Regions from separate parts of the Marinobacter sp. 1_MG-2023 genome, predicted to be linked through region 1. Evidence: predicted binding sites of a transcription regulator. Region 1 holds the regulator's gene; the other holds the start of a gene.
What was found. The regulator LexA, encoded in region 1, represses DNA repair genes until DNA is damaged. The targets are predictions, from matches to a motif close to CTGTNTNNNNANACAG.
Positions count from the first base shown of each region.

Region 1 (8,485 bases):
AACGCTCGGCACCAACCGGCGTCAGATCCTGCTTGAGCCGTTCTGCTTCCGCTAACGATACTCCTGACAGCGCCTGCCCGGAAAACCCGAGCGAAAGCACTGCAACACATGCGACAACTTGGCCCCGCATTTCAAACCCTCCAGACAATCGAAAACCCAAAATTCAATGCTGCTTTTTCCCAAATTCAAACAGCCGTTTCAAGTGAATGTTTGTGTTTTATTGTCACCTGGGGGCTTGGAGCTAAGGGTTGAAGAAATCTGCGCGCTGGAATGCTACAATGGTGGGCTGTTTTATTCACGGGCAGTTCGGGCGGAGAAATTCCCGCAATCGAGAACGCACGAAAGCCCCCAAATGCACGGCAGACACGATCAATGGCATCTCAATGGTATTCGCTGGTTTCTCAAAAGCTGTTTCTTGCAAGAACGCTTCTGGAAATGCCGGAGAAGCTTGCCGATAGCGGAAATGCTAATCATGCTCCAGCGCAGAAACTGCAGCATGAGGCGGCTATTCAGGGCTCTATCGAGCTCCTGCTAAGGGCAAGACGGCTATTATTGATAATGATTACCAGGTTCTACCAGAAGCGTTCGGAGGAGCCTTCGACATTGGGGGAGTTGGCAAATCTGATCGGCGAACAAGCCACCGAAATCAGAAGATTAAGAGCTCTTGAGCAGGAGGCGGATAGTTGGTGGAACTATCTTGACCAGCTGGAAGCCACTCAAAGCAGGCCGCCCGCAGCACGAAAAACGGTTAATGCAGAAAATATCATTGCCGTATCAGCTGACGCAGGACCCGACCGTTCCGCACAAACGCTCCTGAAGACTATGAATGCGATAAAACAGTTTGCCGACAACCTGGAAGAGCAACACGGCGAGTGGTAACTACCCTCGATCACTGCAGCAATCACCGCTACTTCCGGTTCTCAACATGATAAAGGTTAATGAAATGTCACCATCGTTTTTCGAAATTGTACAACTAAGCAACGGCGACTATGCCCTGCGACGCATCGACGATGACAGTGAGCCGCTGGTCAAAATTTCCTTTTCAGGTGAAGCTCGCGAAATGCTGGAAGATCGGGATATGTCTGTTGCCAAAGCCATGATTGCCGCGGGAATAGAAGCCGCTGGCAACATCACTCACGACATTGACTGGGAAGAAGACGAGCTGGACGCTTCAGACGCTCAGCCCGCATACACTCTGCACTGAAGGCAGGCTTTACCGCTGCCGGAGCACAACACCATGGCTGTTGCCCTCCGCCGCAGCCTTCTGCAGAGAGTCAAAGGCTGTCTTACCCAGTTTACGGGTCCACATCACTACCGCATGACAGGTACCTGCGCTCAGGGCTCTTTCCGCAAGCTGACGTGCCGGGTACTCTGCGGTAGAGCGCAGCACCAAAAGCTCTCCAGCAACAATCCCGTGCATTTTCTGCCACTTGCTCACGAGCGCCTGGGGAGGATCAATCCAGGCCAGCCAGCGCTTTTCCTGGTTAAGCTGAGTCAGCATCGGCAACAGTAATTGAAAATTCTCCACCTGCCCTTCTGGCATTATGATTTCCGTAACGTTGCCAGCAGGCGCGGATTCCCTGATATCCGGTTTATGCCGGGCCCGAATGACTGTGCGCTGCTTTCGGGCGGTATACTCCGGCACAGGGCAAGGTAAAATAGCTTGCTGCCACGCCATGTTCTGATTAAAGCTTAGCTGTTCCATAATTCACCCGTTTTTCAATGCGTCTGTGGTTTATACCAGCCCGATCAGTGCAGATCAGAGCGCCGGATAACACCTACACCCAGCCCTTCAATGAACAGCTCCTGCTCCGTAAGATCGACTTCAATCGGCGCAAACTCTTCATTTTCGGCAATCAGATAGACCTTCGAACCCTCTTTCCGGAAACGCTTTACAGTCACTTCCTCACCCACTCTGGCGACAACAACCTGCCCGTTATGCACATCCTGAGTGCTGTGAACTGCCAGAAGATCGCCGTCAAGAATCCCGATGTCCTTCATACTCATGCCCCGGACCCGCAGGAGATAATCGGCCGAAGGCGAGAAAAACTCCGGCTTCAGCGTACAATGATCTTCAATATGTTCCTGGGCCAGGATCGGACTGCCCGCCGCCACCTGACCGATCACAGGCAGCCCCAGATCTTCAGCGGCTTCTGGCAGACGTATGCCCCGGCTCGCACCCGGCACCATCTCAATAGCGCCCTTACGTGCCAGTGCCCGCAGGTGTTCCTCAGCGGCATTCGCCGAACGAAATCCAAGCTCTGCGGCTATTTCTGCGCGAGTGGGCGGGTAACCGGTTTCATCCACGGATCGGCGAATAATTTCCAGTACCTGAGTCTGTCTTGCTGTCAGCTTCATTGTTGCGCTGCTCCGCTTGCTGCATGCAGGGCTTATACATGCCGGGTCTGATATCTGCTGGCAGATACGGCCCGCCAGCATTCCTGTTTGTTTATACAGTGTTTTGACTATATACAGTGTTTTATCCAGTGTAAAGTCGCGCACCCTAATTTCTTTCAACCCCTTAACCGACGCTCTTAAGTGAGTGTGATATGGTAAAAAGATCGCAAATTCATCCCAGTGAGTCCTATGAACAACGCTACGTCCTGCAAAATGCCAGACATACTGAAAACAACCGATGGAAAAGAACGCCGTGTCGGTGTTGAAATCGAACTGTCCGGGCTTGGGTATGAGCAACTTGTCAGTATCGTTGCGGAACTTCTCGATGGAACCCCGACACTCGAATCCCGCTATGTGAGCAAGCTTCAGACATCGATGGGTGATTTCATCATTGAACTTGATTCCGAGCAGGTGAAAGAGTTCGATCTTACGGATGACAGAGTTCCAGAGGTACTGCGTGAACTTGGCGGGCAAGCCATGGAGGTTATCGACGCGGCAGCTGAGCGCATTGTTCCGCTAGAGATTGTGAGTCCTCCTTTACCGTTCTCCGAAATTCAACAGATCGAATATCTGGTCAAGGAGCTACGCGAAGCCGGCGCACTGGGTAGCCGGGAGGCTATCTATTTTGCATTCGGCTTACAGTTGAACCCGGAACTACCGGATCTTACACCAGCAACACTGATTCGCTATTTCCAGGCTTTTGCCGTGCTCTATGACTGGCTCAAAGCTCACCACCAACTGGATATCAGCAGAAAGTTCACGCCCTATATCGAACCCTGGAGCAGCCGCTATACAGACCTACTGGTGACGGAGGGCTATTCGCCGGACCAACACCAGATGATGGTTGACTACCTGGAATCCAATCCTACGCGCAACCGTGCTCTGGACCTTTTGCCTTTGTTTGCCCATCTGGACAAACCCCTTCTCGATCAGTACGTCAAAGATCCACGCATCAAGAGCAGGCCTACTCTGCACTACCGATTGCCGGACTGTGACATCGACAATCCGGAATGGAACTTCTCCAGTGTGTGGAATGACTGGGTGGTGGTCGAGCAGATCGCCAATAATGCAGACGATCTGGCGGAGCTGAGAGCCTTGTTCCGGGAAAGCCGAAAGATCAGCCTGCGCAATCTCACACATAGCTGGCAGGAAACTTCAGCAAAGTGGCTACAAAGCAAAGGCTATGTCTGAACAGGACCTTACAGAAAACAACTTGCCCGGCCTGACAATTGGCATCAGCGGTCCCGCCCGCAGGCGCGTCGCGCAACAGTTGATCAGTTTCGGCCTCAGATTGCAGGGTGTTCGCCCTTACTACATCCGCCCCGGCACCCGCGTAGACGTATCGATGTTAGACGGGCTGGTGCTCTCAGGTGGCACACACGTTCATCCGGGGCGTTACGGCCAGGAACCCCAAGTGAGCGCCCATTACGACAAGGCCCGGGATAAAACCGATTTTCAATTACTGGAACAAGCTGAGTCTGTCGGCATTCCGGTGCTGGGTATCTGCCGTGGCGCTCAGTTTATCAACATATTTCACGGTGGCTCGCTGTGCCAGAACGTAACGCCTCTCAGGGTAAATACCCGCCACAGGCCACTTTTACTGCCCATGCAGACTGTCCGGCTAGTAAAGTCCAGCCGGCTGGGAAAGCTCATGCGAGCCCCGGTAATCGGAGCCAACCGGATCCACAGTCAGGCCATAAAGCGCCTTGGCAAAAATCTGCAGGTAACAGCCGTAGACAATGATCTTTTCGTCCAAGCTATAGAAAGCACCCGTGGCCAATGGCTTATGGGGCTGCAGTGGCATCCCGAGTACCTGCTTTATCACAGTGGCCACCGGCGGATCTTCAGCGAGTTCGTGCAAGCAGCCCTCTCATTCAAACTGGCCCGACTGGAACCTGCATCCTGACGAGCCTGACGTTAAACCCGAATTCGGAGACCAAGTGTTATGGCGAGAAACAACAGGAAAACCCGTTCTCTTTGGGTCCTGCCACTGTTGGTGCCAGGTTTGGCCCTGGCTGGCGAGGTTACACTCACCGGAGAGGGAAGTGTCCGGTATGAGCCGGACAGTGCACGCCTGAAGTTTACCGCCAGCGCGGAGCATGAACAGCCGCAGCAAGCTACTGCTCAGGTAGCATCAATGATAGAACAATGGCACCAGGGGATCAGCGAGTACAGGGCGCAACTCCATGAGTACACGGATGCATCGGTCAACCTTTATAGCCGCACACTGCCTGCCGAAACCCGGGAGGCAGAGCCGGAAAAACGGGCAGTTGCCTCCCAGACCGTCAGCTTCACCGTCACTGACTTATCACTGCTGAACCCGGTCCTACAACAGGCACAAGCTCTGGGGCTTAATTACAACCTGGGCCCGCATCAGTTTTTCCACTCTGAAGAAGCTCGCATGGAACGCGAAGCGCTGGCACTGGCACTGGCCGACGCGAAATCCCGTTGCGATTTTGTTGCGCAGCAAATGAACCAGCGCTGCGGGGAGGTGGTATCTCTCAACATTAACGGTGGTCACCGCCCCATGCCAATGATGATGGCGGCCGAAACAAGGGGCGCGGACTCCATTTCGAGTGTTGGAGAACGGGAAATCAGCGCATCTGTAAGCGCAACCTTTGAACTGGACTGAGGCTAGAAGTCCCGGGTGTAGAAGATATCCAGAGAAGCTGCCAACCCACTGGCAGCTTCTAGATAGAAGTATTTGCCCAGATCATAACGCAACGCCACGGTACTTATGGGTTCAAAAATACCCACTCCGTAACGAATGCTCAGGTCGTCTGTCAGGTAACCACTGGCTACAACGGATGTCTGGTCGCCGCTACCCTCCGCCTCCAGCATGAGCTCGCGAATACCAAAACCTTCTCCAATCTGGCCGGTAACCTTGTTTACCTGGGTCAGTCCCAGAGAAATGGCTGCTCGCCCCATTTGACCATCATCAGCCTGTCCTCCCGGAGCCCGCCCAAGAATCACATAAGATAAGGCATCGGATTGCGGCATATCGGGGCTGGAGAACACCTCGGTCGTAGGTGACTGAATCGGGCCACTCAGTCGAATTCCGGCGACCACAGTGTCCACCTGCCTTACGGCTTCAATGTCCAGGTACGGCTGAGCCAGGTTACCGACAAACAGCAACCTGGCCTGCCGTATTTCAAGCTCCTGGCCATAGGCATCGTATTGACCGTCCACCAACTGAAGGGTACCCCGGGCGTCCATGTCGTTACCGATCCGCAGTGTACCCTCCAGATCGCCGGTCACACCAAACCCGGCAAAGGTCACCTGATCAGCACCTACAACAACCGTAACATCCATATTGATAGACCGAACAAAAGGCTCTCCCTGCTCCACTCCGACAATGACTTCATCTTCAGATACTGAGACAGCCTGCGCCGGCAGCGCTTCTATTAAAATGTCCCCCCGGGGCACTTCAATACGGCCTTCAACACGCAGCCCTCCATCACGGAATGCAATGGTCAGGTCGGGTGCCACTTCGAGATGGGCGTAGGGTTCAATACTAAAGGGTAGTCTTTCACCAGTAATGCGAACCTCACCGCCCGGGGTATCCTGCCAGTCAATATCGCCCCGGATAACGGCTTCGCTTCGAGCGTTGCTACTTACCCGCCCCCGAATATCCGCAGAATATCCGTCAAGCTCAACACTGATAACCACTTCATCCATGGGCAGAGGCAAGCGCGGATCTACCACGTGGCCGTTGGTTAAAGCCACCTCCCCGTGCACAGCAGGCCTCATCAGCGGGCCAGATATGGTCCCTTCACCGTTTACTTCCCCGGCAACTTCTTCAAGACCGGTAAACAAACCGGCTAGAGCAATATCGAGATCACTCAGTTTGAAGCTTCCTTCAACCTGGCGGTCTTCGCTCATAGGGTCCAGCCTCATATCCACAGCAAGCTTACCAAGCTCAGGCCCAGACAAGCGCACCGCGAGATCCGCCTGATCCGGCTTGAGGTCCAGCTCCGTTGTCAGAGTCTCGTAACTCAGGTTCTCCCACTCACCATCCAGCAGCAGCGCAAACCTGCCCTTACCCGCATCCAGCGTTATACGGCCATCGGGGCCATTTCCGTTTGAGGTGAAGTCAATTTTGCCATTGATATCGGAATGCCAACGCATCGTCTCCGGCAGAACCGGGGCCAGAGCTGCAGCAGGAAAATCGTTAATTCGATAGGCTATATCAGGTACAGGCAACAGGGTCTGGTCATCCGCGCAAACAGAACTTTGCTGCCAGCGCCAGCAATGGGCCGCAAAATTAAGTTCGCCATCATCGCCGTATTCCAGCCCTGCGGGAGCCTCCAGCACCCAACTCTGCTCCTGACCGGGTAGATCAATCACGCCCTGTGCGAGCTCACCTTTCCAGGTCGCCCAGCCATCACCCGCAGAGCCTTCAAAGTCCAGCTGCAACCCCATTTCTTCGCGCCGGGCATCAATAGCTACTTCGTGCTCACCCGGGGTGCCCTCAACCCTGACGGCAAGCGACTCGATATTTTGCCCAGCAACGCTAATTCCTTTGCTCTGCAGCTCGGTGTTGAGGCGGAATCCGGAGTCCAGCCTCGCATCAAGACTCAGCGCATCAACCACCAGAAAGTCCTGCCAGCGCAGCTCGGTCGCACTTGCGCTTAATGCCCCAAGGGGGTCATCAGACGTTCCTGTAAGCTCCAGCTGTAGCTCAACCTTGCCACCAAGGCCTGGCAGAACTTTTCCAGGATCTGGCAGTTCCAGGTCCAGGTCAGCTTGCAACTCCTCGCCCCATTGGCCGCTGCCTTCCAGGCGATTATCACCAACAACCAGCTTCAGCTCCGGCACGACCCAGGCACCGGTTGAGGTATCAAGTCGACCGGCCGCAACAGTGGGGCTGGAACGCCATTGGCCCTCCAGGTCCCAGCTGGCTTCCATCGTCGGCACCGACCCATCGGTAAGCTGCCCCTCTGTGGTGACCTGACCACTAAGACTGGCCTCAAGAACCGGCACCCAGTAGCCGGGATTAAAGTCTTTTGCCTCCAGCGCCGCACGCCAGCTCAGCGGCCCGGAAAAATCTACTGCGCCCTCGCCAGAGAGAGAGCCGGCACCCGTCACTGCTGAGAACTCTGTCAGCCGTGCCTGGCTGGCATCGCCTTCAATAACTGTTGCCAACTCCGCGAGACCCTGAGGACCATCTACTTCAGCCGTCAGATTGGCCTGATAGCGACCATCACGCCAGGAAGCACTTCCGTCCAGTGTATGAAGCGAAACAATCGGCTCATTCAGGCCAGGTAGCAGTGAATACCAGGGGAAATCTCTTAGCTGGATATCAGACTGCGCACTGACACCGCCCTGCCACCGCGTGTTGCCGGCGAGCACCAGGGTTTGAGGCGATTTACCGGCCTTATCCTGTGTGGAAAGTTGTAACCGAATATCCCGTGCCTCAGCGGCTGTCACCAAGCCTGCAAGCGCCAGGTCTATCGGCCCTTGCGTACCCTCAAGCATGGCCTGCCCTTGGGTTTTAAATCCGCCCTGCAGGCTACCTGAAGCTTCGACAAACCAATCGTTCAGAACCAGTGTGTCCGGCAAAGCTTCGGCCGCACGGAACTGTTGTGACTCGACTCGCACGCGTGCCGGCAGACTCGAGGCCAGCGGCTGGACCTCCCCCTCTAGTGTTGCATCGAGATAGCCGCGACTCTGGCCCGCGATCGAAAGATCCCGAACGCTGCCGGAAAGCACCAGATCGATTGCCCAGGCATCTCCATAGGGCGGCGGCAAATTCGCGCTTATCTCAAGGCTGACCGGCCAGTCCCGGCGGGTTTCCACGCGACCAGACGCAGTTACGGTATAGTCATCGAGCTGGTAGAAGACGCGTTCAAGTTGCCAGTCAGCTCCCGAACCATCTGCCTCTAACTCAAATCTGTCCCAAACCTTACTGCCATTGAACGTGAAAGTGCCCAAGCTTACATTGTTGACCCTCAGTCCCAGTGGTAGCTCAAGCTCCGGCAGGCTGATATCTCCACTCGAGCTCTGCCCCTCCTCGGATGGCTGCACGCTAACATCCAGCTGCTCTACCTGAAGGGTCTCAAGGCACAGGTGCAGATCAAAAAGACAG
Region 1 is NZ_JAUOST010000002.1:358,357-366,841, forward strand. It holds gene Q4606_RS07800 (DUF1329 domain-containing protein) at 1-130, opposite strand, end outside; gene Q4606_RS07805 (DUF6586 family protein) at 373-879, shown strand; gene Q4606_RS07810 (hypothetical protein) at 944-1,204, shown strand; gene Q4606_RS07815 (cell division inhibitor SulA) at 1,214-1,705, opposite strand; gene lexA (transcriptional repressor LexA) at 1,750-2,358, opposite strand; gene Q4606_RS07825 (amidoligase family protein) at 2,587-3,588, shown strand; gene Q4606_RS07830 (gamma-glutamyl-gamma-aminobutyrate hydrolase family protein) at 3,581-4,303, shown strand; gene Q4606_RS07835 (SIMPL domain-containing protein) at 4,343-5,029, shown strand; gene Q4606_RS07840 (translocation/assembly module TamB domain-containing protein) at 5,032-8,485, opposite strand, start outside.

Region 2 (8,485 bases), 120 kb from region 1:
TGTTGGGTACGAAAGGTTCATCAAGAAGCTGTTCGACAACTGGATGTCGGCCCTCTTCAATTTCAAGCCCGGGAGAGTCGCGGAACTCTGGCGCGGCAAAACGCAGCGTGGTGGCTCGCTCGGCAAAATTACTGATGACGTCCAGCTCTGCCAACGCCTGTGCGGCATCCTGTAACGGCGCGAGTTGTTCTGCCACAGTTTCCAGCACCTCATCGTAAAGCGCTTTCTCTCTGGCCAACGCCCGGCTTTTGGCACTCAGGGCTTTGTCTTCGAACTCTTTTAATTCCGGTGTAATAAAGCGTTCTGCGTTCTTCAGGGTCTGGCGACGAATGTAATCCACCGGTGCCTGAGCAGACTGGGCCCGGCTGATTTCAATGTAGTAGCCGTGCACACGGTTGTAGCCCACCTTCAATGTGCTTATACCGGTGCGCTCTTTTTCCCGGGTTTCCACGTCCAGTAGATATTGGCCGGCGTTCTCACTGATGTTGCGTAGCTCATCCAGCTCCGCGTCGAAGCCCTCACGGATCACGCCGCCTTCCCGAATGACAACCGGAGGGTTGTCGATAACGGCCCGCTCCAGAATATCGGCCAACTCGGGATATTCACCAATCACAGTGGCCAGCTTCACGATCTGGTGAGAGTTGACCGGCTTAAGCGCTTCCTGCAGGTCTGGCAGCGCCAGAAAGGCATCCCGCAGGCGAGCGAGATCTCTGGGCCTGGCCGATCGCAGCGCCACACGGGCCAGCACTCGCTCAATATCGCCCACGGCCTTCAGCAGGTTGTGCACGGGTTCGTAGTGGAAACCATCAAGCAGAGCGGATACCGCGTGTTGACGCTGTTGTACTGCATCCACGTCCCGAAGCGGACGATTTAGCCAGCGCCTGAGCTCGCGGCCTCCCATGGAGGTTGCGGTTCTGTCCATCACCCAGGCGAGGGTGTGCAGGTGGCCTCCCATGAGGTTGATATCGATTTCCAGATTGCGGCGGCTGGTGGCGTCGAGAATAACGGCTTCGTCGCGGCGCTCACGGGTCAGTTTGCGAATGTGGGGCAGGGCGGTCCGCTGGGTCTCTTTTGCATACTGCAGGAGGCAGCCGGCTGCACAGATAGCCAGGCTTAGGTCTTCGCAGCCAAAGCCCGTTAGATCACGAACCTGCAATTGCTGGGTAATCACTCGGCGAGCGGTATCGGATTCGAACAGCCAAGGGCCCTGGCGACGAACGCCAGTAAGCCCGGTAAGTATTTCCTCAAACGGAAAGTCCTCGCTGATCAGTATCTCTGCCGGCCGTAAACGCTGGAGCTCTCCTTGCAGGGCTTCCAGGTTTTCCAGCTCTGAAACCACAAAGCGACCACTGGAAATGTCCAGTGACGCAAAACCGAACTGCTCGCGATGATGAAATATGGCGGCCAGCAGGTTGTCGCGGCGATCTTCCAGGTAGGCATCATCGCTGAGGGTGCCAGGAGTCACGATTCTGACTACCTGGCGATCAACAGGCCCCTTGCTGGTTGCCGGGTCACCAATTTGCTCACAAATGGCGATGGATTGACCCGCTCTGACCAGCCGTGCAATGTATCCTTCGGATGCGTGAAACGGGATACCCGCCATGGGGATCGGGTTGCCCCCGGACTGCCCCCTGGCCGTAAGGGTTATGTCCATCAGCTCCGCAGCTTTTTTGGCGTCGTCATAGAAGAGTTCATAAAAATCACCCATGCGATAGAACACCAGTTCATCCGGGTGCTGGCCCTTGATTTTCAAGTACTGCTGCATCATGGGTGTGTGCTTGGGTAAATCGTTCTGAGCTGCTGACATGGACGAGTCCGGCTAATCTTGCTTTGGGTGAAGCCACGGATTGTAAGAAAATAAAGCCCGCGATGAAACGAAGGAGAGCATTATGCCTGCCAGTGACCACGAACTCGAACAAGCAGGGAGCCAACTGGCCGATCAGTTGTTGGCCGCCGGCCTTAACCTGGTAACGGCTGAAAGTTGCACAGGTGGCTGGGTTGCAAAGGTTTTAACCGACAAGGCAGGCTCTTCCGCCTATGTCGTCGGCGGCCTGGTTACCTACAGCAACGACGCCAAACAGAAACTGCTCGGGGTTACCGATGTTTCTTTAGCTAATCACGGTGCCGTCAGTGAACCGGTGGTCCGGGAGATGGTTGCCGGTGCATTGGCAACAACCGGAGCGAATGTTGCGGTAGCTGTCAGTGGCATAGCCGGCCCTGGAGGTGGCAGCGAAGAGAAGCCTGTTGGAACTGTCTGGTTCGCCTGGGGTACCGGCGCTGAAAATACAGAGGCTGTAGTCCGGCATTTCAGCGGCGATCGTGATCAGGTGCGACGCCAGGCCGTTCTTGTTGCGCTGCAGGGTGTTAGCGGGCTTTTGATGCGAGCGTGAAGACTTTCACAATAACAGGGGTTGGTCTCGCTCTCGCGGTATGTTTTAATACTGTTCAAATATACAGGGAATTCACTGTTAACGTTGTACAGGTTCCCGTTTAACCACACCTCCACCGGCTTGCCAGGTTCTGCTGGCGGCCACGGCAACAGAGGGTTTGCACTGATGGAAGACAACCGCAAAAAAGCACTGAGCGCAGCTCTGGGTCAGATTGAGCGCCAGTTTGGTAAGGGTGCAGTAATGAAGATGGGCGACCAGCCCCGCGAAGCCATTCCTGCGGTCTCTACTGGTTCCCTGGGATTGGATGTTGCTTTGGGGATAGGTGGTTTGCCTTTCGGGCGCATTGTTGAGATTTACGGCCCTGAAAGCTCCGGTAAAACAACTCTGACCCTTCAGGTTATCGGCGAAGCCCAGAAAGCCGGTAAAACCTGCGCGTTTATTGATGCTGAGCACGCCCTGGACCCGATCTACGCAGAAAAACTGGGCGTTAATGTGGACGAGCTTCTGGTTTCCCAGCCGGACACTGGGGAGCAGGCGCTGGAAATTGCCGACATGTTGGTGCGCTCCAACGCTGTAGACGTCATCATTGTTGACTCGGTTGCGGCATTGACCCCGAAAGCAGAAATTGAAGGCGAGATGGGCGACAGCCACGTTGGCCTTCAGGCCCGTCTTATGTCCCAGGCCCTGCGTAAGCTCACAGGTAATGTGAAACACGCAAACTGCTTGATGGTGTTCATTAACCAGATTCGTATGAAAATCGGTGTAATGTTCGGCAGCCCCGAAACCACCACCGGTGGTAACGCACTGAAGTTTTACTCTTCTGTTCGCCTTGATATCCGCCGCATTGGCGCCGTGAAAGATGGCGATGAGGTTGTAGGTAACGAAACCCGGGTTAAAGTCGTCAAGAACAAGGTGTCACCACCTTTCCGCCAGGCCGAGTTCCAGATTCTTTACGGCAAAGGTATTTATCACATGGCGGAAGTGCTCGATATGGGCGTTAAAGAAGGCTTTGTGGATAAGTCCGGCGCCTGGTATGCCTATAACGGTGATAAAATTGGCCAGGGTAAAGCCAACGCCTGCAAGTTCCTGGAAGAGAATATGGACGTGGCCAGGGAAATTGAGGCCAAGGTGCGCGACAGGTTGATGCCGAAGCCGGTTTCCAAAAAAGATGCGGACGCTGAAGCGCCTGCAGAAGCGGATGGTGAACTGCTCTAAGAGAGTCCCGGAGGTGTATTGTGGATAGCAAAAAGAAATTACTTGTTGTTGCCCATGCACCTTCTCCGAATACCCTCACCCTGCGCAATGCAGTTGCGCAGGGTGCAGGCGATGAAGATATTGAAAATGTAGAAGTAACCGTGTTGGCGCCACTGGATGCCGGCCCGGACGATATCCTTGCCTGTGATGCCATTATCCTCGGCACCACTGAAAACCTCGGTTATATGAGTGGCGCGCTCAAGGATTTCTTTGATCGCAGCTACTACCCTTGCCTGGAGAAAACCCAGGGCCTGCCGTTCGCTTACTACATTCGTGCCGGCCATGATGGCACCGGAACGCAACGTGCTATCGAAAGCATTACCACCGGTCTGCGATGGAAACTCGTTCAGGAACCACTGATTTGCCGTGGCGAATATCGTGGTGAGTTTGAAGGTCAGTGTCGTGAGCTGGGGATGTATGTTGCGGCTAGCCTGGATGCCGGGCTTTTCTGAAGGCTTTGGGCTGGCGAAGCGTTAACGACAATTCTTTTCCTCTGAGCGCGACAGACCGGTCTGCAAAACCTACAATGGTCGGCCAATGAGTCAACTGTTACAGGACCCAACCTTGAAGTCACTGTCTCTGCATCAGCTATACAAAGCCTGCGTTCTGAAAGATCTACCGTTCAAGTCCACCAGACAACTGGTGCCCCTGGCTGAAATTGTAGGCCAGAATCGGGCCCAGGAAGCGGTGCGCTTTGCTCTGGCAATGCCGCACAGCGGTTATAACGTATATGCCGTTGGTCGCAATGGTCTGGGTAAGCGCACGATGATGCTGCGTTACCTTGAACATCATCTGGATACCGAGCAACAATCCCACGACTGGTGTTACGTCGCAGATTTTGAAGAGCCTAGGGTTCCCCGGCTGCTTCAGCTTCCCGCAGGAAAGGGCGCGCGGCTGAAACAGGATATGGAAAAGCTCATGAGCCGGCTGGTCAAGGTTATTCCGCAGACCTTTGACAGCGACAGCTTTCTGGAGCGCTCAGAGCAGCTCAAGGATGAGTATGGCAAGAAGCAGGAAGATGAGCTTGAGAAAGTAGCGGCCCAGGCACGCCGAAAAAAAGTCAGCCTCACGATTACAACGCCGGGCGGATATCGCCTGGTGGCGATGCAAGGTGATAAACCGCACACCGCAGAGACGTTCAAGGCGTTGACGGATGTGCAGCGCGACAAGTTTGAGGATTCCATCAACAAGCTTGAGAAAAAACTTCGTCAGGCGCTTCGCAAGCTGGCGGACTGGGAGCAGGAATACGCTGACAAACAGCAAGCGCTTAACAAGGAAACCCTGGAAGGTATATCCGGCCATCAGATTGATGAGTTGATTGAGAGCTACAAAAGCCTCCCGGATGTAGTCGCCTACCTTGAAGCTGTGCGGGCAGACCTGGTAGAGAACCTGGATATTTTCCTCGACGACAACGAGGAGCAGGCTGCCATTGCCTATGCGTCTCTGGATAAAAAGATGCCGCGTCGTTATCTGGTTAACGTGCTGGTTCACCAGAAAACCAATGAAGTGCCTATGGTGGTGGAGGACAACCCGACGTATCACAATCTGTTCGGGTATGTTGAGAATGTGACCTACAAGGGCACCGTATTCACGGATTTTTCACTGATTCGTGCTGGCAGCTTGCATCGGGCCAATGGCGGGTATCTGTTGATGGATGCCATCAAGATGCTGGAGCAGCCTTTTGTCTGGGATGGATTGAAAAGGGCTCTTCGAGCCAAATCCCTTCAGATCAATTCCCTCGAGCGTGAACTCACCCTTTCGGGCACCATCTCGATTGAACCCCAAGGGGTACCGCTCGATGTAAAACTGGTGCTTTTCGGTGACCGTGAAACCTGGATGCTGTTACAGGATTATGATCCCGAATTTTCGGAGCTTTTCCGGGTAACCGCAGACTTTGAAAATGAGATGTACCGTTCGGAAGACAGTCAGGTGATGTATGCGAAGTTTATTGCCAGTGTGGTAAAGGAAAAGAATCTCCTGCATTGCACGAACAAGGCAGTGGCGAGGGTCATCGAATACAGCGCTCGTATTGCCGAGCACCAGGACAGGTTGTCTCTGCACGCAGCCAATATTGCCAATCTGCTTCGGGAGTCGGATTTCTGGGCCAGGCAAGCGAATGCAAAACTGATTCAGGACGTTCATGTAGAGCGGGCCCTGGAGAGTGCCAAATACCGAAGTAGCCGGATTCGTGACCAGTTCTACGATTCAATTCGCGACGGCTCTACTCTCGTCTCAACTCAGGGTTCGGTTGTCGGGCAGGTGAATGCGCTGTCTGTTCTATCTTCAGGCGGGTTTGAATTTGGCCTGTCTAATCGTGTCACTGCTACCTGCTATTATGGAAGTGGTGAAATTATGGATATTGAGCGTGATGTAAAGCTGGGTGGCAATATTCACTCTAAAGGCGTCATGATTCTTAGCTCATTGCTTTCCTCCCGTTTTGCTGTGACTGATCCGATGCACCTTTCTGCAAGCATTACGTTTGAACAGAATTATGGCGAAGTAGATGGGGATAGTGCGTCGCTGGCGGAGCTCTGTGCGCTGATTTCTTCACTTTCGGGAATTCCGGTGCGACAGGACTTGGCGATTACTGGCTCTGTAAACCAGTTTGGTGAGGTTCAGCCTATCGGTGGCGTCAATGAGAAAGTTGAAGGTTTCTTTGCTACCTGTCAGCTTAAGGGCGGGTTAACGGGCACTCAGGGCGTCATAGTACCGGAAAACAACGTACAGAATCTTATGCTGGACAGCGAAGTGGTCAAGGCGGTTCGCGAAGGGCATTTTTCAGTTTACGCAGCATCGCATGTTGAGGACGCCATTGCGCTGCTTTTGGGTAAGCCCGCAGGCAAACCTGATAGCAAAGGAAACTATCCGAAACAGAGCGTTTTTGGCATTATCCAGCAGCGGCTTGAGAAAATGCGCGAGCACGAACGCCAGGAGCACGCCCGGGATGATCAGAAAGATCCGTCAATCCATTAACCGGCGTCACAATAAAACAGACAGGAGAGAACTCCCCCATGACTGATATTCAGCAAACTGTGTACGTGGTAGAGGATGACGAAGCAGTTCGTGACTCGCTTGAGCTGTTACTTAGATCTGATGATAAGCCGGTCAAAACCTATGAGAATGCGGCGATGTTCTTGAAGGATTACTCCGAGAAGATGGCCGGATGCATTGTACTGGATATCCGCATGCCGGGAATGGACGGTATGGAGTTGCAGAAGAAGCTCAACGATAAGCACTCCATTCTGCCGATCATTTTTGTTACCGGGCACGGCGATGTGCCCATGGCTGTTGATGCCATGAAAGAGGGCGCCGTTGATTTCATCCAGAAGCCTTACCGTGAAGAAGCGCTGCTGGAAAAAATCGAAGCCGCGCTGCAGCAGGATCTGGAGCAACGGAAAACACTTGGCGAGAAGCAGGAGATTATCCGCCGTATCAAGAGTCTGACCCCTCGCGAACATGAAATCATGGATCGAATGATAGAAGGCCAGGCCAACAAGGTTATCGCGATCGAGCTGGAGATCAGTCAGCGCACAGTGGAAATACATCGCTCCCGAGTCATGCACAAGATGGGCACTCATTCGCTGGCACACCTGGTTCGGATGGTGTTGTCCGTAAAGAACCTTATCGACGCGCGGTAATACCGCCGGCATTATGCGGTTATCTTATTGACCGGCCTTTTACTATATGACTGAAGTTGTCAGCGAAAACTCAGAGGTTACGGTTCTGCTCGTGGATGACAATCCACAGAACCTGAAAGTACTCTATGAGACACTGAAAGATAAAGGCTACCGGCTTCTGATTGCCAATGAAGGCGAAAAAGCACTGGATCTTGCTCAGCGCCATCAGCCCGAAGTCATTCTGCTTGATATCATGATGCCTGAAATGGATGGTTATGAGGTGTGCCAGCGCCTTAAAGCCGATCCTGAAACAGCCGATTGTGCGGTGGTGTTTCTCTCAGCTCTGGACGACCTGAGTGCGAAAGTAAAAGGTTTTTCTCTTGGCGGCGCAGACTACATTGCCAAGCCGTTCCAGTCTCAGGAAGTCATTGCCCGGGTTAAAACCCACGCCCGTGTTATCCGGCTCGAGCGCGAGTTGCAGGCTCGCAACCGAGAGCTTCAAGGCGATCAGACCCGCATCCTGAACTCCATTAGTGAAGGGATTTACGGCCTCGATGAGCAAGGTACAATTGAGTTTGCCAATCCCGCAGCCGGCCTCATAATGCGCTGCCCGGTAGAAGATCTGATTGGTCGTAATTTTTTCGAAGTGCACTTTTCAACCGCAGCCGAATGCCCGACCAGTCTTCCGGTGCATGCTACCTGTAGCCAGGGTGTTGCAGAGAATCAACGCGATATCCGAATGCTGCGCACGGACAACACGGCCTTTCCGGCTGAATATCGTTCCACACCCAAGCACGAAGGTAACGAACTGCACGGAGCGGTTGTTGTTTTTCGTGATATTACTGCTGAACTTGAGAGCGAGCGAGAGCTTGATGAGGCACGAGAGCTGGTTCAGGAACAACGTGACCAGCTGGCACATACGTCTCGTCTGACAACCATGGGTGAGATGGCTGCAGGTGTGGCGCATGAAGTTAACCAGCCGCTGACGGCTATTGCGAACTACGCCCGCGTGGCCAAACGGGTTATGGCCAAAGAAACCCCGAACCTGAGTTTGCTCCAGGAAACCCTCGATAAGATTGAGGCTCAGTCCCATCGCGCCAGCGAAATCATCCGCAGAATCCGCCGATTTATGAAAAAACCGGCGACCGGTAAGGAAGTTTTGTCTGTATCCGCACTGCTGGAAGATACACGCCAGTTTGCAGAAGTAGATATGCGCAATAACGA
Region 2 is NZ_JAUOST010000002.1:480,359-488,843, reverse strand. It holds gene mutS (DNA mismatch repair protein MutS) at 1-1,807, opposite strand, end outside; gene Q4606_RS08350 (nicotinamide-nucleotide amidohydrolase family protein) at 1,890-2,390, shown strand; gene recA (recombinase RecA) at 2,556-3,605, shown strand; gene Q4606_RS08340 (flavodoxin family protein) at 3,626-4,096, shown strand; gene Q4606_RS08335 (Lon protease family protein) at 4,209-6,617, shown strand; gene fixJ (response regulator FixJ) at 6,656-7,282, shown strand; gene Q4606_RS08325 (response regulator) at 7,329-8,485, shown strand, end outside.
Region 2: the regulator LexA is predicted to act here: its motif matches at 2,442-2,457, upstream of recA (recombinase RecA).